Regions from separate parts of the Psychrobacillus sp. FSL K6-1464 genome, predicted to be linked through region 3. Evidence: riboswitches for the same ligand, from Rfam matches in the RefSeq annotation. Region 3 holds a riboswitch; each other region holds the start of a gene.
What was found. Region 3 has a riboswitch for S-adenosylmethionine ahead of MKX39_RS18880 (cyclase family protein). Riboswitches for the same ligand answer to the same signal wherever they lie in the genome.
Positions count from the first base shown of each region.

Region 1: linked by a shared signal. The riboswitch ahead of MKX39_RS00940 (O-acetylhomoserine aminocarboxypropyltransferase/cysteine synthase family protein) and the one ahead of MKX39_RS18880 (cyclase family protein) in region 3 are both predicted to bind S-adenosylmethionine.
Region 2: linked by a shared signal. The riboswitch ahead of MKX39_RS15600 (bifunctional homocysteine S-methyltransferase/methylenetetrahydrofolate reductase) and the one ahead of MKX39_RS18880 (cyclase family protein) in region 3 are both predicted to bind S-adenosylmethionine.
Region 4: linked by a shared signal. The riboswitch ahead of metA (homoserine O-acetyltransferase MetA) and the one ahead of MKX39_RS18880 (cyclase family protein) in region 3 are both predicted to bind S-adenosylmethionine.

Region 1 covers NZ_JBBOOP010000001.1:178,276-183,870, forward strand. Annotated here, with positions in the region: gene MKX39_RS00915 (M3 family oligoendopeptidase) at 1-1,237, opposite strand, end outside; gene MKX39_RS00920 (DUF2087 domain-containing protein) at 1,397-2,152, shown strand; gene MKX39_RS00925 (GIY-YIG nuclease family protein) at 2,172-2,516, shown strand; gene MKX39_RS00930 (YdcF family protein) at 2,598-3,185, opposite strand; gene MKX39_RS00935 (glycerol-3-phosphate acyltransferase) at 3,200-3,841, opposite strand; SAM riboswitch class I at 3,999-4,113, shown strand; gene MKX39_RS00940 (O-acetylhomoserine aminocarboxypropyltransferase/cysteine synthase family protein) at 4,226-5,518, shown strand.
Region 2 covers NZ_JBBOOP010000001.1:3,073,690-3,079,284, forward strand. Annotated here, with positions in the region: gene MKX39_RS15600 (bifunctional homocysteine S-methyltransferase/methylenetetrahydrofolate reductase) at 1-1,466, opposite strand, end outside; SAM riboswitch class I at 1,538-1,647, opposite strand; gene MKX39_RS15605 (nuclease-related domain-containing protein) at 1,888-2,838, opposite strand; gene MKX39_RS15610 (protoporphyrinogen oxidase) at 2,955-4,346, opposite strand; gene MKX39_RS15615 (hypothetical protein) at 4,843-5,280, opposite strand; gene kynB (arylformamidase) at 5,357-5,595, opposite strand, start outside.
Region 3 covers NZ_JBBOOP010000001.1:3,654,543-3,660,137, forward strand. Annotated here, with positions in the region: gene MKX39_RS18880 (cyclase family protein) at 108-845, opposite strand; SAM riboswitch class I at 940-1,042, opposite strand; gene corA (magnesium/cobalt transporter CorA) at 1,245-2,207, shown strand; gene MKX39_RS18890 (hypothetical protein) at 2,809-3,615, opposite strand; gene mdh (malate dehydrogenase) at 3,699-4,640, opposite strand; gene MKX39_RS18900 (BMC domain-containing protein) at 4,663-5,025, opposite strand; gene MKX39_RS18905 (EutN/CcmL family microcompartment protein) at 5,000-5,302, opposite strand; gene pduL (phosphate propanoyltransferase) at 5,314-5,595, opposite strand, start outside.
Region 4 covers NZ_JBBOOP010000001.1:1,760,125-1,765,719, forward strand. Annotated here, with positions in the region: gene abc-f (ribosomal protection-like ABC-F family protein) at 1-606, shown strand, start outside; gene MKX39_RS08625 (methyl-accepting chemotaxis protein) at 753-2,759, shown strand; SAM riboswitch class I at 2,825-2,930, shown strand; gene metA (homoserine O-acetyltransferase MetA) at 3,006-3,914, shown strand; gene MKX39_RS08635 (aldo/keto reductase) at 3,985-4,923, opposite strand; gene MKX39_RS08640 (DUF1572 family protein) at 5,004-5,516, shown strand; gene MKX39_RS08645 (GrpB family protein) at 5,533-5,595, shown strand, end outside.

The DNA of each region.
Region 1 (5,595 bases), 3.5 Mb from region 3:
CAAACTTATATTTGTCTGTTTGATCCTTAAAGAACAATTCCATCCAAGGCCATGTGAAGAATTCCATACTCATCGAGTGGATCTCACATGACTCATAGGTCGGCCATACATACTCAGGGATTCCAATGTTACGACTTGTATACACTTGGAAAGCGTGGCCTGCTTCATGCGTTAATACATCAATATCTCCAGATGTTCCATTGAAGTTAGAGAAAATATAAGGAGATTCATAGTTATCGATAAACGTACAATAACCACCTGCTTCTTTTCCTTTTTTCGCAACTAAGTCCATCAATTCACGGTCAATCATAAATTGGAAGAACTCCGCTGTTTCAGGAGAGAGCTCCTCGTACATTTTCTTGCCGTTTTCTACAATCCACTCCGGAGAACCTTGTGGTGTTGCGTTCCCACTTAAGAAGTTAAAAGGCTCATCATAATACTTCAGACAGTCTACGCCTATGCGTTTTGCTTGTCGCTCATAAAGTCTAGTTGCAACAGGAACGATAAAATCACTGACCTGATCACGGAATTTTTTTACCATCTCTGTATTGTAATCGATACGGTTCATACGAATATAGCCGAGCTCTACAAAGTTCTTGTACCCGAGAGTTGTTGCTATTTCATGGCGTACTTTTACTAGTTGATCATAAAGGTCATCAAATTTCGCTTCATTTTTATGGAAAAATCCACTACTAGTCTCTTTTGCTTTTTTACGAGTATCACGATCGGTAGATTCAGCATATGGTCCCAGCTGTGCAAGTGTTAATGTTTCCCCGTTAAATTCTACTTGTGCGGAAGCAACTAGCTTCGAGTAGTCGGATGCAAGCTTATTTTCTTTTTGCATAAGAGAAATAATTTCCGGTGAGAATGCCTTAATCTGATAATCTGCCAAATCGAATAGTTGATTACCCCATTTATCCTCCAGTTCATCTCGAAAAGGTGATTGAACCAACGCTTTGTAGTATTCAGTAATCATCTCTTCAATTTCAGGATTCGTTTCATCAAAATAATCACGCTCTTTTTGATAGAACTCATCATTAGTATCGATAGATGCACGAATATAAACTAAGTTTGCTTGTGTAGAATAATCATTGCGAAATGCATTGATATTCTCAATTGCTTCATTCTGTTCTGCTACAGAAGAAGCTTCTTTAAATTTTGTTAATAACTCTCTAAATGTAGATTTGTCTTGTTCTAAATTTGGACGTTTATATTCATAATCGTTAAATGTAACCAATGGAATTCCCCTCTCTATCGTTTCGCTTTACGAAACTCCTTATTCATATTGTTTATTATTTTCAGATAAATTGCAACCACATTTTTACATATTGATAATTTACAAACGTTATTATATAATGTTTGTAAATTAATAAACAAAGATTGGTTGTGTTTGTATATGGAAGTGTCAGAATTACTTTGGAGTGCCTCTTCAGAACAGTTAAAATCAGGGTATGCTGAAGAAGACGAAATGTATATATGTATTATGTGCGGTTTTAAAGTTGAAAAGGGATTCATTTATCCAAAGAATAATATGTTATATGAAGCAGAAAAATTCATGAAGCATCATATTGAAACGGAGCATGAATCTGTTTTTCAATATCTAATAGGGCTTAACAAAAAATTTACTGGCTTAACCGAACATCAAAATAGCCTATTACGCCTCTTTTATGAGGGTAGAAGTGATGCAGAAATACAAACAGAGTTAGGAATTGGAAGCTCTTCTACGATTCGAAATCATCGTTTCGTATTAAAGGAAAAGGAGCGACAAGCAAAAGTGTTTTTAGCGATGATGGAATTGTTAAAGGCAAAAGACAATCATGCGCCGACATTTTTACCACTTCATAAGACTGCAACGATGGTGGACGACCGGTATAACATCACGCAAGAAGAACAAAAAGATATCGAAAGTAAATTCTTCCCAGATGGAATAGATGGACCTCTTATGAAATTTCCGAGGAAAGAAAAGCAAAAACTAGCAACCTTAAGAGTTCTGATCCAAAGATTTGAAAAAGGAAAAACTTACACAGAGAAAGAAATAAATTATGTACTAAAGAATGCTTATGAGGATTTCGTAACATTAAGACGTTACTTAATAGAGTATGGATTTTTGGACAGACAAGACGATGGTAGTGCGTATTGGGTGAAAAACTAAATAGAAGGATGGAATATAAATGGATCGCAAAAAAGAATTAAAACAAGAATATAAAGAAATTAAAATCGAGGGCGGAATTTACGTCATCACAAACAAACGAAACGGTAAAAAGTATGTAGCTTCTACACCTAATTTTAAAACGTTGAATGGGGTTAAATTTACATTAGAAAACGGACTCCATTCAAATAAAAATCTGCAAAAGGACTGGACTCAGTTCGGCAAAGATAATTTTGACATAGAGCATATGGAGATTATTAAAAAAGAGGAAACTGAAAGTAGGGTAGGCAAAAAAGAATTAGAAAGGTTATTGGAGAAATGGTTAGAAAAACTACAACCTTACGGTGAAGAAGGGTATCATAGCTAAAATGAATTTTATGGAATAGTAAAAAGATGGGTATCAAGAAAATAACACGATAATTACTTAATACCCATCTATTTGTAACAATCAATTCCCCAAAATATATGCCTTTAACAACGCGACACGTTCTCGCGTACGAACCTTGAATTCAACCACTTTGGGAGTTTTAGCAGCCACGACATCTGATTTCCATCCTAGTTTACTTGCTAGTACTTTGGATCGTTGTAAATGGTAGTCGCTTGTTATAAGTGTGACGGAGTCGATATTACTGGGTAGTAATTCTTGTGAAAACAGTAGATTTTCATATGTTGAGGTGGCTTTGTCTTCTAAGATGAGTCGATCTTCGGCTATGCCATTTTCCAATAGAAAATCTCTCATCACCACGGCCTCTTCGATATCTTCATCGGGACCTCGTCCACCTGAAAGTACTAATTTTACATGGGTATATTTTTGGGCATACGCAAGAGCAGCCTCCAATCGATACTGTAAAGCAAAAGAAGGGATATTCCCTTTTTTCACTTTGGCACCAAGCACAATAGCATATTGATTGGTGCCATCTGCCTTTGGATTTTGACCATTTTCAAGCCAATTACTCGTGAGAACCCATATCCCAATTCCACTAGAAATAATCACTACTAATGGGATAAGCACGATCCACCTCATTTTCTTCTTCATGATATTCACTCATTTCATACAGATGGTTTCTTCTTACTTAAGAAAGTGGAGATTCTCATCTCTTCCTTTCGCATTAAACGACGGAAATTCTCGAGATGTAGTACAACAGCCATCAAAAATAGAAATCCGGCAATAGCCATTGGCCCTACTCCTTCTGCAAACCAAATGGATGCACCGATAAAAACAAAGTAAAAAACAAACACACCAATTAATAAATAGTCCGTTAATAATGTAGTTCCGATTAATAATATAAGTCCGATTAAACCAAGCGGCCAGCTAAGAGCAAGTAGTACACCAATAAGGGATGCAGTGCCTTTACCACCTTTAAATTTAGTGTAAAGAGGGAAGTTATGTCCAAGTATTACAGCAGCACCTGCACTATATAGCAGGATGTCCTGTTCCACTATCGAAAAATGTGCGTACTGTGACACCCAAAAACCCGTCCCAATTACGACTATAACTCCCTTTAAAATATCAATTATGGCAACTAAAATGCCATATTTTGCGCCAAGAACAATAGCTGCATTTGAGGCGCCAGAATTTTTTAAGCCCTCTTTTTTAATATTTACCCCACTCAGATACTGAGCTATTTTAGAACCGTGAATGGACCCAACAAGATAACTGATCACAAGGATACAAATCATCGGAATGAGCATTTTTTTCACCCCCATTAACTTCAATATATTAAACGAATGAAAAGATGAGAAGTTTCAGAATTTTAAAGTATATGTTTTTTAATTATTCAAAAAAGTATTGACAAATAGATTGGTAGAAATCTATACTGTGAAACAAGATGGAAAACTAAATCTAATACTCTTATCAAGAGTGGCGGAGGGAATAGGCCCTACGATGCCCGGCAACCAACAAGTTCTCAACTTGGAAAGGTGCTAAATCCTACAAATTCTAAATTGAATTTGGAAGATAAGAGGAGGAACATGCGAATTTGCACCCTCTTCTTAATTGAAGAGGGTTTTTTGCTTGTTCTAATCCTCCCTCGCCTCCATAAGCGTCCATCTAACTACATTTTAGGAGGAATTCAAATGACCAATCTACAAAAAGAAACACTACTTTTACACGGTGGCCAACAACCAGATCCAGTGACTGGATCACGAGCAGTACCCATTCATAAGACAACATCCTTTGTATTTAGAGATACAGAACATGCACAAAACCTATTTGCTCTTGCAGAAACAGGTAATATCTATTCACGTATTACGAATCCAACTGTGGATGTATTTGAACAACGAATTGCATTATTAGAGGGGGGGACGGCAGCAGTTGCATTTTCTTCAGGAATGGCAGCTATCGCATTTTCTATATTAAACATTGCAGGAGCAGGAGACGAAATTATTGCTGCTGAGAATTTATACGGTGGTACGTTTAATTTATTTGCTCATACATTGCCGCGATATGGTATAACGGTGAAATTTGTAGATTCTACAGATCCAGAAAATTTCCGAGCTGCTGTGACAGATAAAACGAAAGCATTTTTTGGAGAAATTATAGGAAACCCAAGCTTAAATGTATTAGATATAGAAAACGTAGCAGCCATTGCTAACGAAGTAGGAGTGCCTTTACTTGTAGATAGCACATTTGCTACTCCATATGGATCGAACCCTATTAAGTACGGTGCTCATGTCGTAATTCATTCAGCGACTAAGTGGATTGGTGGTCATGGTACTACGATTGGTGGAGTTGTAGTAGATGGAGGAAACTTCAATTGGGACTCCGAGAAATTTCCAGGATTCACACAACCGGATGTGACCTATCATGGTCTAAGATATGGAATAGACGTTCCAAACGTGGCATTTGCAGTGAAATTACGCGTTCAATTGCTTCGTGATTTTGGTCCAACTTTAAGTCCTGAAGCAGCATTTTCCTTTTTACAAGGACTAGAAACACTTCATTTACGCGTACCAAAGCATAATGAAAATGCACAAAAAATTGCGGAGTACTTAGAAAGTAACGAAGAAGTAACTTGGGTTAACTACTTAGGTTTAGAAAGTCATCCCTCCCATGAGCTTGCTAAAAAGTACTTACAGAATGGTTTTGGTTCCATCCTAACTTTTGGAGTGAAAGGTGGTAAAGAGGCAGGTCGTAATATTATCGATAATATTGAAATTTGGTCGCATGTAGCTAATGTCGGGGATGCTAAATCGCTAATAATCCACCCTGCATCTACAACACATCAGCAGTTAACTCCTGAAGACTTGGTGAAATCGGGCGTTACAGAAGACTTAATTCGCTTGTCTGTTGGACTAGAGGCGGTTGAGGATTTACAGTCTGTCCTTGATAAAGTACTTGTGGGAAAAACAAATGTCCTCTCTAGATAGAATTTTATTGATAATTGAGTAAAAATGGGCTACAATATGTAAAATAGTTCTTCGTATATGAATGCGATTAGATTTTA
Region 2 (5,595 bases), 580 kb from region 3:
GCCCCACACTCAATTTTCTTCTCTAGTCGCTTCACTGCACGGTCCAGCACACGAACATTCGGATTAAAAGCAGCTGCTACAGAGAAGTTAGCCTTTTTCCGTAGCGACTTTCCTGAGAAAGAAATACCTTCGTTTAATTGTTTGATCAGTTGAATCAGTTCTAAGCTTGATACATCATAAACACTTGTCGCCCCAGGGAAATCCCCAATTTTAGTTGGGTCTCCAGTAACTGCAAGAATGTCATGGATTCCAAGCGCATCCAATCCCATCAAATGAGATTGAAGACCAATTAAATTACGGTCACGGCACGTAATATGAGCAAGTGGTCTAATATTTTTTTGGTGTTTTAACATCGAACCCATCGCCATATTACTAACTCGTGGAGAAGCCAATGAATTATCCGCCATTGTCACCGCGTCAATTCCAGTTGCATATAGCTTTTCTGCACCTTCCATGAATGTAGTCGTATCGAGATGACGGGGAGTGTCTAATTCAACAATTATGGTCCGTTCTGTTTTCGCTTTTTCATGTAGAGCTTGGGTATTAGTTGGCTTAGCATCTTGAATAATAATAGGCTTTCTAGTCTCTACTACTTTATTTGTAATAGGGGTTAAATGCCCAATATGTCTTTTCACTGCTTCAATATGCTTTGGTGTCGTTCCACAGCAACCACCTATTAAGCGCACTCCTGCATCTCTCAAATATAATGCAGCTTTACCAAAGTACTCAGCATCGGATTCGTAAACTATACGTCCTTCATCTATATCCAGTAAGCTCGCATTTGGATAAGCAGATAAGAATGCCTTTTCTGGCAGCTTTACTCCTTCAAATGCTTGAATTGTATGATGTGGACCTAGTCGACAGTTGACTCCCACAATGTTGGCTCCAATTGTTTCAAGCTCATGCAACGCATCATTTAGAGGTAAGCCATTTTGCAAAATACCCGGATCATGCATAGACACTTGAGCTATTATCGGAATATCCGTTAGTGTACGAAGATAAGTCACAGTAGTCTTTAGCTCTTCGAAATCATAATAGGTTTCAAGTAATAGACCATCTGGATCTCCCGCTAACAATTGGATTGCTTGTTGGTCGAGTGAATGAATAATTTCTTGGAGTGTAGCATCACTTTTTCGGATTCCTCGAATCCCCCCAATAGTCCCGAGGACGAATTGGTTTCCAGATGCGGCAGCTCTTTTCGCAATTTGAATGGCAGCTTCATTTATTTCTTTCACTTGATTTTCTAGTCCATAGCGAGCAAGCTTAATAGCATTTGCTCCGTATGTATTCGTTTGAATAATATCTGCTCCGGCCGCAATATAATCCTGATGGATTTTCTCTATAATTTCCGGTTTTTGAATATTTAACTCTTCATTACAATAGTCAATTCCATAAGAGTACAGTAGTGTCCCCATTGCCCCGTCTGCTGTCAGCATAGACGTCTGTAACTTCTCCAATAAACTCATCGTGCATTCATCCTCCCATATAAAAAAGCCTTCTATGAAAAGAAGGCTTTACTAGTATGCAAGATACCACCTTCTCATCTTTCAAACTTTTGCAAAGTCTGCTGGATTTAGCACCTGACCAAATGAATGGCTGGTTGCTGAAGCGTCGTAGGGCCAGTCCCTCGGCTTCTCTTGATAAGAATTTCACTATTCAGTTTTCTAATTAGACATATCGTACCTTTATTCAACTAAAGCGTCAAGGTATATTTTGAACTTTCTATATACTCCGCTTTTGAAGTTGGATCGTCCTCATCGATCGATTTATCGTGATGATTGATCGATTATGGACGACGATGGAGCGATTTTTTGTGGTGGTCGATCGATTTTCGATGTGTATCGATCGATTATTCCTCTCGATCGATCGATTCTCCAATAATACGCTTCACCACTTCCATTTATACTCTATTTTACTCTGGGATGTTCCAGTTCGAATTAAATCCATAGATTGGAGAAGTCTAGATGCTACATGATGAGAATTTATATGAAGGAATTTTCGACACTGCCGATTATTAATCGTATCCCCGATCAAAACAAACCACTCTCGAATGGCTTTCTCATGAACAAGCCTATCTACATGACCACAACGTATACAGTTCCAGCCATTCTTCCTTTTTACCATCCCAAACATTTCACATTTTTCACAGCACACTCCAGTTTGTAAATCATTTGGGTTAATACCCCAGCGATTACACATCGGGTATGGGAAGTACGTTTTGTGACTCTTTAAAATTTCTGTACTCAATTTATGCAGCTCTTTTCTAGATATATACCTTCTTTCTCGAGGAATATTTCTTAGATAGATAGGAATTGTTTGATGGAGAATAGCGTTGTATTTTGTGGGGGGTTCAATAACTCGAACTTTGGAATTTGTTAATACAATTACTCCAAAAACAGGAATCGTCACACCATGTTGTTTTAACCATTCGTCGAGTAAAAAAATATTTCTTTCAATCTGAACCTCTGGACTTTCAAATACATCCACTTTACCTTCTTCATTTTCTCTTTCTAATTGAGAGGGGTTTTGCTTAAAGCTCAACTTCCCACCTATATTCTTACTCTCCAAAACCACCGCAAAATACTGCGTGAAAAAGACTGTATCAATCTGGAACTTTCCATATGATTCTAAACTCACATCGTGCAATACCACATATTCAAAAGGAAATGAATACTTACTAAACACTCCGTCTACTCTAACTTCTCCATGAATACCAGCCAATGCCATATGCATTTTGGAATGAATCAATTCCTTCATTTCATGTGACTCATGTAATCGTCGATTCAATAACTGAAGACCTATATAGCTATATTCCTCCGTACGTGTTTTTACTATCAACCAACCACCTCCACCCGCATCGTAGCACAATAAAAGAAATTGTAAATTCCACTAAAAATGCAACTATTCCTTTTTTTCCATAAAAAAAGACCAAAAGTGAATTTTGGTCCCGTAATTTACTGTACTATTGAATTTATGATTTTTTCTGCAGTTTCTCTGCCATTCTTAATACAAGCCGCAATCCCAACTCCGTAATAAGAACAGCCAGCTAACAAGACATTTGGCATGTCATTTGCCATTTTAGCTGTTAATGATTGAATCGCATCTCCATGCGCTAAATGATAGTTCGGCATTTGCTCGTTCCATTTTGTTACTTCTATGACTTCAGGTTTGCCTGTTAATTTCAAGCTCATTTCAATATCTTGAAGCGCCACTTCCACTAGCTCGTCTTCACTCATGTTCTTCATACTCTCAAAAGCCGGGTTCGAACTCTTATAAAACATACGAACTAATAACTGATTATTTTTTGATGTGTGCGTCCATTTCCGACTTGTCCACGTACATGCATTACATCTCACATCACTATTTTCAGAAACGATAAAACCAGTTCCCTCCGCTGGGAGCTGCTCGTCTGGAATATCAAAACCAAGATATACACTAATAAGGGAGGAATTTTTCAGTTTGTTAAAGTCGGTATCCAACTCTTCATCCTGAAGAATTACTTGCGCCACGTTATGAGGAGTTGCTAGCACTAAACTGTCCGCTTCAATCGTTTCTCCGTTAGTCAGTAAAACCGAATAATAATCATCTTTCTTCTCTACTTTCTTCGTTGCCACACCTTTAATAATTGTTGATTGGCTTAGCACTTCCTCTAAGCGATCGATAAGTGTAGAAAGTCCGTTTTGAAAGGAAATAAACTTCTTATTTGCTGAGGCCTGGAATTGCGCTTTGTTTTCTTCTAACCCTTTCATTATACTGCCGTATTTGTTTTTATAATCGATTAAGTATGGCAATGTTGAAGCGATAGAAAGCTTATTTAGATCCCCCGAGTATACGCCAGATAACACAGGAACAACTTGTTTTTCCACTAATTCTTTCCCTAAGAAATATTCTAAAAATGATCCGACAGAACTTTCTTTTGTGAAAGTTTCATTTGGTATTTCTAAATCCTTTAACGCTTCTTTTTTCCCTAATTCGGATACTAGCGTACTGCTATTTAACGACTCGATACTTGCAGGGATACCGAAAACACTATCTGCAGGAATCGCATGGAGCTCATTATTTGTGTAAATATATGAAATGCCTGTTGAGTTGTACACTTTTTCATCTTCTAGTTGAAGCTCTTCAATTAGCTGAATAATGGATTCATTTCTTGCAACGATTGAATCTGCCCCAACCTCCATGATAAAGTCATTCTCCAGTACGGTATGGATTTTACCACCTAAATACTCATTTGCTTCAACTAACACTAACTCTATATCTAATGACTTTTCTTTTTTGAGTTTCTGCAAATAATGCATCGTTGAAAGGCCTGTAATGCCTCCGCCTATAACTACTATTCTTTTCAACATAACCACTCCTCATTTCACTACATATAACTAGTATAAGCGTTTTTAAAATTATCGGATATGATTTACCTCACTACGAGAAGGTAAATTATGAACAAATAGAGAATAACTAATTCTAAAGAAACAATCTCCATTAGTAAAAGCCTTATATAATAACAAGGCTTTCAGACTGTAGACAAATTCAATTCTAGGTGTATAGAGTTGAATCTTAAACTCGGCAAGGCCCACCACTTCGCTTTCCGTGGGCTTGGCTTCAGCCTCCTCGTCACTACGTTCCTGCGGGGTCTTCAGCTCAAGCTTTTCCCACTGGAGTCTTCGTGGTGGACCTTGCCTTATAAACAGTTCCAATAGAGTATTCAATATCTTACTTTTAATAGGATGAATAAACATCCTTAGGAACATTTATTACTATTCATAACCGTTTATAAAAATACCTTTGCCCTCAAAGTAAAAGCCTTGTATAATAACAAGGCTTTTTTATCGACTGAATTCACTATTATGCTAATTTACCCTTATCATTTGATGAATCATTGCTTTTCAGACTGTCTAACAAAACATAGCCAAATATAACTCCTGCTATATACGTGAATGTAAAATCACCTAATAGCGTTACTTCATTGAAAAATAACAAATTCTTTCCATAAACAATAGCCAGAAGCCGAATCATAGCGATATAAATAGATGGGATTCCAATTACAAGGACCTTTACCCAATCAATCGACCATCTCTTTTTATCTTTAATTTCTATGATCAATTTAGGTAATCGTAACAACATTCCCATAAAAATAGAGAAAATACTTGTAAATATTATAAAAGGTTTAATATCAAATACTATCGCTGACCTTTCTCTTAATCGCATTTGATAATCCATGCCCATATAAAAAACACCTCCAACTATTACCGTTGAAAGGAAAATAAATAAAAATCTTTTCATTCAAGCTCCTCCTTAATAGAACCAAAAGAAAAAATGGATAGACTAGCATTTCTAAGTGCTATATCTACCCTTGGTATTATACTTTTCTTAACACAGCTCGTATGGGACTTCCATCTGCCCCTTCAATTTTCAAGGGCAGAGCGATTAAATCATAATCACCTGGTTCTACCTTTTCGAGCAAAAGATTTTCAATTATAAATACATCGTTGTTAAACAGCGAATGGTGAGCTAATAGTTCCTTACTTTCGATACCGTCCACGGAAGGTTGGTCGGTGCCAATGAGATAGATACCCTTTTCCTTTAAAAAAGGGCCAA
Region 3 (5,595 bases):
AGTCTAAATGCCACCAGTAAACTTTCTGGTCTTAACAAACTTCCTACATGGTCCGCTCGAAATGGTGCTTGAATAGCTGTTTGAACTGTCCATTTATCTCGCTCCTTCTATGGTAAGATTGCAAATGATCGAACTGGGAATCCAGAGGCTTTTTCTGGCTTCGGGACGATATTGAAAATAATGGCTCCTGTTGCAGGGAGCTTATCTAAGTTCGTCAATAATTCTATTTGATAAGTGTCTTGTTCAAGCACATAATATTCTCCGTGTAATGCGCCGTTTTTTAGATAATCCGCACTTGAATCCGTGTCGAATGTTTCGTGTCCTATAGCTTTAATCTTTCGTTCTTGAAATAAAAATTTTAAAGCTTCTAATCCCCAACCCGGCGCGTGATTATTACCCGCTGCATCCTTATTGTTAAACTCCTTTTCGTCTGGCCAACGTTTACTCCAATCGGTTCTAAGAGCGACAAATGAGCCTTCTTCGATTTTTCCGTGGGCTTTTTCAAATGTGAAAATGTCATCCACCGATAAAGTAAAATCATTATCTTCAGCCGCTTCCTTTGACTGATCAATGACGACTAATGGTAATACCAATTCTTTCAATTCGAGTTCTTCTAAGTAACGCGTATCTCTTACAAAATGTATAGGTGCATCTATATGTGTGCCGTACTGTCCTGCAAATTGAAAGCTTTGTGCAAAGAATCCATCATCATGATTAAACAATGTATCGATTTCAGTTGCTTTAAAAGCGGCGAAATGTGGTGAATTAGCTCCAAATGTGTGTGTTAAATCTACCCACTGCTTTTCCTTCAATGTGTTGAATGCTTTTAGTAATTCCGATGACATATTGATTTCTCCCCCTATTTTTTATAGTTAAAATCAAATAAAACCCCTTCTTAGAAACAAGAAGAGGTTTACACGTCATCAGTGAATTAGTCTCTTCTTATCTTCAAGCATAACGCTTCTGGAATTAGCACAGTACAAATTTTTGCCTGTTGCTGAGGTATCATAGGGCCAAGTCCCTCCACCTCTCTTGATAAGAAAGTTGTTTTATTTGATTAACACCTAGTATACAAATAGAAATTACCTAAGTCAACCATTATTTTCTTTTTATTTAGAATATAATATTTTTAATGGTGGAAGCATCATAATTTTCTTTTCATTTCCTCTGTTTTTTAGGTACATTAATAATATGAAGACTATGAGATAATATGAAAAGAGATAGTGATGAAAAGAGGGGTATGTATGATCCATACGATTGGCATAACGACCGATCATGAAATAGTAAATGACTTTCCTATAGAAGATATAAAACGGAGAAAGTTTGAATGGTACTGGATTGACATTGCCGAGCCAACCAAAGAAGAAGAACTTTTGCTTAGTTCTTTCTTTCGTTTTCATCCACTGGCAATTGAGGATTGCTTACAAAGGCTACAGCGTCCTAAAGTGGACTATTATGATGGTTATAACTTCTTTGTTTTACATTCTTTCAATGAGGAAACATTAGAAGCGGAAGAGTTAGACATATTTGTTGGTCAAGACTATGTAGTGTCATTTCATTTCCATCCCATGCATGAAATGGAGCAAGCACGGCAGCGTATTAGACAAAATTCACAAGGCTGGGATAGAGGTGCTATCCATGCAACTTATAATATCATCGATACAGTAGTAGATGCCTATTTTCCGATTGTCTATAAAATTGAAGGCTATTTAAATGCTGTAGAAGACAAGCTTACTTATGATATGCGCCATTTTTCTATGGATTCAGTGTTTGATCTACGAGGAGATTTGTTGCGTTTAAGACGTACAGTTATTCCTATGCGAGATTTACTTTATAGAATATTAAATTCAGAACGAATGAATTTACAGCAAACAGAACACACCTACTTTGCCGATATTTACGACCATTTAATACGACTGACGGAAATGATTGAATCTAATCGAGAGCTGACAGCTGATATACGTGATAGTCATATGTCGATAAACTCTAGTAGGATGAACCGTATCATGATGATCTTAACGATTGTATCAACTGTTTTTATACCCTTAACGTTCATTGTTGGAGTATACGGTATGAACTTTGCAAACATGCCTGAACTTGAGTGGAAATATAGTTATTTCGTAGTACTCGGTGCTATGGTCCTCATCGCTTTTTCTATGCTTAGTTGGTTCAAATACAAAGGGTGGTTTAATTTGTTTAAAGATTAATATAAGAGAAACCGGGCATAAAAGCGCCCGTCCCTTGAAGGTCAAAACTGTTTTTTTCGTTTTCGAGGGACTTTGGACAAACGTCTTGCTATATGATTACCGATTGAATTTTTAGTGATATTGGTTGTGATTTGGTCACAACCAATATCGCTTTTTTTAAGTAATCTTATGGCATTTATCTGCCCGTCGCCCTTCTACAACTCTTAGAACAAGGTAAGTATGTTTTGAGAAAAGTATTACAGAGTAGTATCCTTAATTCAACAGACAATTTTATCACTATATTAGCTTGGGCGACTCATATCATCTAAGCGAAAGGCTGCAATATCTTAAAGTTAAATACTACACATTTGATTGCAGTGGAAGGTGGCGACTCCAGCGGAAAAAGCGTTATGTGAAGACCCGCAGCGTAGCGAGGAGGCTGAGGCAACGGCCGCGCAAAGCGTCCACCTGAAACGGAAATCAGCAGTACTATTCATTCTTTTAAGTCACCCTAACTCATTGTTCACGTTACATTTTTATATACTTCCTGGGCACATAATGAGTATAGAACATATATTTTCTTTTAAAAAAACGAGTAAATTCTAAATGAATTTGCTCGTTTTTATTGATTGGCTGTCCAATAGTAAAACAATGCAGTAAAAGTAAGTTTTTCTGTGTGCGTTAAATTATGCGCAAGAGAGACATGGACATTCATTGCTTGTATTTCAAATGCAGGATGCGTAGCATATGGGAAAATTCCAAACCGATATGTCGCTAATCTTTGACCACCTAAATCATGAACGTCAATGTCTCCATATACACTTTTCGCTTCCATTTGAAGTAGTTTTTCGTTATTTGCATCAAATATTATAGCTCTATTTTTTAAAGTCATTAGTGGCATAACAATAGTAGTTGCGTGTAAACGATTATGATCTAGTACCTTTATTTTCATAAACTTAAGCTTATTGTGAATGGTAAACGTAGACACTACCTTCTCATCCATCGTTATTATTCGATAAGTAATTGGAAAGAACATTCCCATTTTGAAAATATTTAATGTGGTTAGTTTCCTTCGAAAGGGCTGTTCTTCGGTAGGACTTATTTTATATAACCGCTCCCCTGTACTGGAGACTAAATAGGTCTGTGGAATTAACGAAACGTCTCGTTGGAAATTAAGTTCCTGAATCGGAAAACTAGCTGAGTAATAATTGCTATCCACTTTTTTCTCTTCAGGCAATTTTTCTGCAGCATGTTGAAACAAAAAAGAAGAGCTATATAAAACAAGTAATGTAAAGCCAACAGCAAAATGAGTTTCAAAGTCTTGCCACATAACATCTTTGAAAACTATAAGCAAAACTATGTATATTCCTACTAAGCTTATTGATGCGAATTTTGTATATTGAGCTGATTTTTCATAAATATGTTTCAAGTTTCTCACCTCTAATAGCCTTTACGAAGAATTAGCAAAATAGTTCCAAAAAAAAGCTTTCCCTATGTGTTACAGGGAAGCTTTTAGGAATTACATATTTCTAAAACAGACTGTACTGATTCTACTGATCTATCTAGAGCAAGTTTCTCATCACTAGTTAAAGGAAGTTCGATAATACTTTCTATGCCGTTTCCTCCAATTACTGTTGGTACACCTAAATATAAATCATTATAACCATATTCCCCTTCTAAATAGGCTATAGAAGGTAATATTCGTTTTTTATCGCGAATAATCGCTTCAGCCATCTCTACAAGAGAAGCCGCTGGTGCATAATAGGCGCTACCGTTGCCAAGAAGAGAAACAATTTCGCCCCCACCTTTCCTTGTCCGTTCAACGATTGCAGCTAATCTTTCCTTGGAAATAATCTTTTCTAAAGGGATTCCTCCTGCATATGAATAACGAACAAGAGGAACCATATCATCGCCATGACCACCTAGTACAAATCCTGATATATCTTCCACCGAAATATTTAGTTCCTCCGCAACAAATGTATTAAAGCGTGCAGTATCTAGAACTCCGGATTGACCAATCACTCTATTTTTTGGAAATCCAGTCGTCTTATAACATACATAAGTCATTGCATCTACTGGGTTACTCAATATGAGAACGTAGCTATTTGGTGCGTACTTCTTCACTTTTTCCGAAACAGCGCGCATGATTTTGGCATTTGTACTTACAAGATCATCTCTACTCATACCAGGCTTTCTTGCAATTCCAGCTGTAATAATGACCATATCAGCATCTTTTATATGTTCATAATTGGAAGTTCCCATAATCTTCGTATTAAAACCCTGTACCGGTCCGGTTTCTAATATATCAAGGGCTTTTCCTTTAGCAGGGTTTTCTAACTCTGGAATATCTACAAGTACTATATCTCCTAGCTCTTTTTGGGCAGCCATTAATGCAACAGTTGCTCCAGTATAACCAGCACCTATTACTGCAATTTTATTTCTTCGAAAAGCCAAGTATTTTCACCCTTTCCGATGTTTATGAATCGATTGATGGAGGTGCTTCAGATTTCACTGTTTTAGTACGTAATGCTTTCATTGGTTGTTCTGATTCCAAGTGTTTATTGTAATCTAGTGGTTCAATCATATCGTATACGCTTTGGTCAGGGCGTGGAATAACATGAGCTCCTAATAATTGCCCCACTCTTTTTGCTGCTTCTTGCCCAGCATCTACTGCAGCTTGAACTGCTCCCACATCTCCCTGAACAATCACAGTTACAATACCTCCGTCTATCATTTCTTGTTTAATCAATGTAACATTGGCAGACTTAATCATGGCATCTGCAGCTTCGATGGACCCAACTAACCCCATCGTTTCAATCATCCCTATTGCTTGACTCATTATTTTCACCTCTTTCTACTTCTGTCGAGTCGATAATACCGATGATTACAGCATCAATCGGAATAGGATTCTCTCGCATAATATAGCGTGATGACCCGCCACTCGTAACAAGAACGTCATCTCCAATCCCAGCTCCTATTCTATCGGCTGCAACAAACTGAGTTCTCACGGGTTTTCCCTTTACATCTACTGGCTGGATTATGAGTAGCTTTAACCCTTGTAAACCTTCTTCCTTACGAGTAGCCCAAACATTTCCGATAACTTTTCCTAGTTGCATGCTATCATCACCTACTTCTGTTTTCTAAATGATATGGATATACCAAGCTCTCTTGCTGTATCTCGAGCAAGTGCAGTTATAATGGTTCCTTTTTCAACTACTACTTCTTGTACTTTTAATTCTTTGACATCATCTTTAGAGAGTAATTTTTTTGGATAGATTAAAGAAGAATCTACTTTGCTTCTTGTATCTATTTCTGGGGCTGCTTTAGGTACATTTACCGAATCAGACTTCACCAAATGTCCAAATGCTTTTTTTGTTATTAGACCTGCATTAGCCTCATCCGTATCAAT
Region 4 (5,595 bases), 1.9 Mb from region 3:
GATGCTCGTCATATTCTTGCGAAGTTTATGTTCTTTGGTCCCGATGTTTTCAAGCGAATAGGTGATTTAAGTGGTGGAGAACGTATGAGACTTCGCTTAGCGCAACTTATGCATCAGGATATTAACCTCCTAATTCTTGATGAGCCGACGAACCATTTAGATATCGAATCGAGAGAGGTCCTGGAAGATGCTTTGGGTGATTTTGATGGTACTATTTTAGCTGTTTCACATGACCGATACTTTTTGAACAAATTATTCCCGAAAACGGTCTGGTTAGAACAAGGTCAGCTAACAACTTTTGAAGGGTCATATGATTGGGCGCGTATAAAGTGGGAAGAGCAAGTACCAATTGAAATTCCTTTTAAAAATGAAAAACAAGAAAAACCAACATATAAAAGAAGTGCAGGAGGAAGTGTAGAACGAAAGATTGAGGAAGAGATTCAAGCAGTGGAAAAAGAAATTTCCAACCTAAAAGAGAAAATTGAAATAGAAGAGGATTGGGAGACATACGAAAAACTATTGAAAGCTATTGAATCAAATGAAATGAAGATAGAGAAATTGACTCTGGAATGGATAGAGCAAGAAGATGATTCAAATTGTATATAATTTTGATAATAGAAAAGAAATTTATCAAATAGTTAGAAAAGAGCATTAACATTCATACATTTGTACTATATAATAAATTAAATACTATCCCAAATGGATTAGTAATATTGGCATGTATTTAATTTTATATAGAGAGTAGATGGAAAATGAGAAAATCAATAAAGTGGAAAATTATTGTTTCAGTAATGGCATTAATATTCGTAAGCATGATACCGTTAATAAGTATTAGTACAAATACAATAAGTGAAAAGACCGAAAAAGATTTACTTGACCAGAGCCAAGTAATAGTTAAAGAAATGACCTCATCCATACAAAATTATCTAGCTGTATACGAAAAAGGGCTTTTACAACTATCTACTTCTAATGCAATTTTAGATTTTGAAAATAATGAAAAAGCTACGAATGTAGTATTGACTACTCAATTAGAAAAAAACTTAGATACTAGATTCAATGAATTTGTTTCTTTGTATGATGCTGTAGCATCTGTGTATATCGCTTTTCCAGATAAATCGATTGAAATAATACCAGAAGCGGACCTTGGAGCAGACTTTGATCCAACCTCAAGAGAATGGTATTCCAATGCTGTTTCAAACAAAGAGAGTTTTAGCTGGTCTAAACCATTTGTGGATGCAGCAACTGGAGAATATGCTATTTCTGGTGCTAAAGCTGTTATTAAAAATGGCCAAGTGGTCGGTGTTCTTGCTATTGATATTTTACTGTCGAAGTTAACAGAAACGTTAGCTGACAGCGAGTTGGGGTACGAAGGTTATCCTATAATTGTAGATGCTGATGGTAATGCCATTGTTCATCCAACGTTATTTGGTGAAAATTTATCCAAGGATTCTTCTGTAAAGAAAATGCTTTCTAGTACCTCAGAAACAGGACATGTGACCGGTTTGATGGATGGTACTAACACAACTACTGTATACACTACGTTACCAGGATTAGATTGGAAGGTAGGCGCTGTTTATGAAGAAAGTAAAACCCATCAAACAGCAGACAGTATTCGTTCACAAATAATTATTATTGTTATATGTATAGAAGCGTTAATCTTTTTAGTATTATTTTTCCTAATAAGTCGTATATTGAAACCGATTGAACAACTTAAAAGATTGATGGATTCAATGGCAGAAGGAGATTTAACTGTTCAGGCTAATATTAAATCCAAGGATGAAATCGGACAACTAGCGAATAACTTCAACAAGATGGCTGTAAATATGAATGAAATTATTCAGGTCGTGAAAGAGTCAGCGAGTAATGTTCAATCGAATTCGGAAAGTTTAAGTGCTGTGGCAGAAGAAACAAACGCTTCCGCAGAGCAAGTTTCGTCAGCTGTGAGTGAGATTGCGGTAGGTGCTTCTAAATCTGCAGAAGATGCTGTAGACGTAACAGAAAGTTCGTTGCACTTAAGTGATCAAATCAATCTCATCAATGAAAAATCAGTAATGATGACTGATATAGCTATAAAAGCAAACACTATGAATTCGAATGGTCAAAACCAAATGAGTGAACTTAAATCATCTTTCCAAAACTGGGAGTCAAATCTAATCTCTATGTCCACATTGTTTAGTACATTGGAAGTTAGAGTAAATGCGATTGGTAGTGTGATGGAAACTATTATGCAAATTTCTGCACAGACGAACCTACTCGCATTGAATGCAAGTATTGAAGCTGCACGGGCAGGGGAGCATGGAAAAGGATTTGCAGTAGTAGCGGATGAAGTACGGAAACTAGCGGAGCAATCTGCAAAAGCGACAGAAGAAGTAAAGCATACTATTACGGAACTTCAAAGTGAATCGCATACTGTAGGGCAACAAATGGAAGATACTATCAAAACTTTCCGTGAGCAGGGATCTGTTGTAACAAATACTGAAGTAACTTTTGGTGAAATATCGTTACTGATGAATAATTTGCAAACGTCAATCGATGCTGTTTCAGCAGAAATTGAACAGGTTTCTACCTTTAAAGATCAAGTTGTAGATACGATTCAAATGATGGCTTCAACTTCAGAGCAAACTGCAGCAGCATGTGAAGAAGTAAGTGCATCATCAGATGAACAACTGAGAGCGATCCAATCGGTAGCGAAAGCTTCGGAGACTCTTACAGAGCTTAGTGACAAATTAGCGAATGCAGTAAATCGCTTTAAAGTTTAAAAGAAGTTGAATTGCTTGAAAACAAATGTTAATATTCACTCAGGAAGAACAATATAATTTAATAACTCTTATCAAGAGAAGCCGAGGGAAATGGCCCGTTGAAGCTTCAGCAACCTCTGACTAGTCAGAAAGGTGCTAACTCCTACAAGATAATTTCTTGAAAGATAAGAATTGAGAGCAAAACGTTCACCCTCTTTTCTTGTTTATAGGAAAGAGGGTTTTTTGAATTTAAAGGAGGACAACAAATTGCCTATAAATATACCAAAACAGTTACCTGCAGCTGAACATCTTAAAAACGAGAAAATATTTATCATGGATACCGATCGAGCGATAGCTCAAGACATACGTCCGTTAAATATAGTTATCTTGAACCTTATGCCTGAAAAAGAAAAAACAGAGCTTCAATTGCTCCGTTTACTAGGAAATACGTCGCTACAAGTAAATGTAACCTTTTTACATATGGCAACCCATGATTCCAAAAATGTAAGTAAAACACATCTAGATACCTTTTATACGACATTCGAGGATATTAAGCACCGAAAATACGATGGGATGATTATTACCGGTGCACCTATTGAGCATTTAGAATTTGAAGACGTTAATTATTGGAATGAGATTATGGAAATAATGGATTGGTCTAAAACTCAGGTGACCTCTGTTTTACACATTTGTTGGGGGGCTCAAGCCGCTCTCTACCATCACTATGGTATCGGGAAATATGACTTGTCGAAGAAATGCTTTGGGGTATTCAGTCATCGTTTATCAGACCCAACTGTACATTTAGTGCGAGGGTTTAATGATGAATTTCACGCACCTGTGTCTCGATACACAGCTATATCTTTCGATGAAATAAAAAAAGACCCTCGTTTAATACTGCTTTCCGACTCAAAGGATGCGGGTGTTTTTCTAGTAATATCCAAAGATAAAAAGCATATTATGATTACGGGTCATTTAGAGTATGATGCAACTACACTTGCAGACGAATATAACCGAGATATTAAAAAAGGTGTGGATATTGATGTCCCAAAAAATTATTTTCCAAACGATGATCCAACACAAATACCGATGAACTCCTGGCGTTCCCATACACATTTACTTTTTTCCAATTGGTTGAATTATTATGTGTACCAAGAAACTCCTTATGATTGGGAGTAACTAAAAGGCTGGCCGTGAGTGAATTCACGATCAGCCTATATATGTTGATGAAAATGAGCATTATAATTTTTTATTCTGTCTTAAAAATTCGGTTAATTTCCTGCATTTCTTCTATCGTCAGTTCCACTTCAAGTGCTTTCAGATTTCGTAACACTTGTTCTGGTTTTTTAGCTCCAGGAATTACTGTATCTATGGTATTTTGTGCTAGATACCATGCAAGAACGATGGAAGAAACCTCTGCTTGTTTATCATTTGCTATACTACGAAGAGACTCAATCTTTTCCAAGTTACGAATATAAACCTCCCCTTGAAATAACGGATTTTTTGAACGGCCGTCTTCAATTATAGAATCTTTATTGAATTTTCCTGTCAAAAGACCAGAAGCAAGAGGGAAATACGGGATAAATGAAATTTGGTGTTTGGCGCAAAAAGGGATTAAGTCATTTTCTGCCTCTCTTTTGAATAGATTATAGCCTGATTGGATTACTTCTAAATTCCCGTCTTTATTGGCTTCGGTTAATTGATCCATTGTGAAATTGGATACGCCAATTGCTCTAATTTTACCCTCTTCTTTAAGTCGTGAGAGTGTTCCAATTGCTTCATCCTTAGGAGTTCCTTCATCTGGAAAATGGATATAGAATAGATCAATGTAGTCGGTTTGCAGTCTGCGCAAACTATTTTCAACGGTCTCTCTTAAAAATTTAGGAGAGTTATCTACAATAACCTTTCCATCCTCTATCTTGTGTGCCCCTTTTGTTGCAATAATCATATCTTGCCTGGTGTTAAATTCCTTTAATATTTCTCCTATGAGTTCTTCTGATCTTCCCATCCCATATATAAAGGCACTATCTATAAAATTGATTCCATTTTGAATAGCAGCTCGTACAATTTCCTTGCCTGTTTCATCGTTTAAATTAGGGAATAGATTGTGTCCACCGACCGCGTTACTTCCTAAACCAATAGGATTTACCAATAGACCAGTGCGACCAATTTCTACTGCATTTTTCATAATAATAGAAACAACTCCTTTTCTCTGAATATTTCTATTATAATATAGAAAAACCAGAATACAAAAAGGTGGAGATTGATTTGACGGTACTAACGGATGTGCACACTGATTTTATTGGAGTAGTTCATCAAAAGTTTTCTGATTTGATGAGAGATGTAGAAAAAGCAATCATGCAGATGGAGGAAGATAAGTTATTTTGGACTCCAAATAATCATTCGAATAGTGTAGCTATCATCATTAAACATATGAGTGGAAATCTGATTTCAAGATGGACGGACTTTTTGACGACAGACGGTGAAAAGCCTGACAGAAATCGGGACGAGGAATTTGAAAGTACAGTGGAAACTCGTGAGGAGTTGTTAGAAATTTGGTCGAGGGGATGTCAAGTATTCTTAGAAGCATTAGATACAATAAAATCAGTCCATTTGCTCCAAACTATTTACATTAGGAACGAGCCTCATACTGTTATGGAAGCTGTTATTAGAAGTCTTTCTCATACATCTTCTCATGTTGGACAGGTGATTTATATTGCGAAGCAAGTGACTACTGAAGAGAAGTGGACAACATTGTCTATTCCTAAAAAGCAAAAGTAGAAGTGGAGGCATTATTTTGAAGCTTGGACTATTAAAAAACGAGGTAAAGTTATCTCCATACGACGGGGAATGGGGGAAA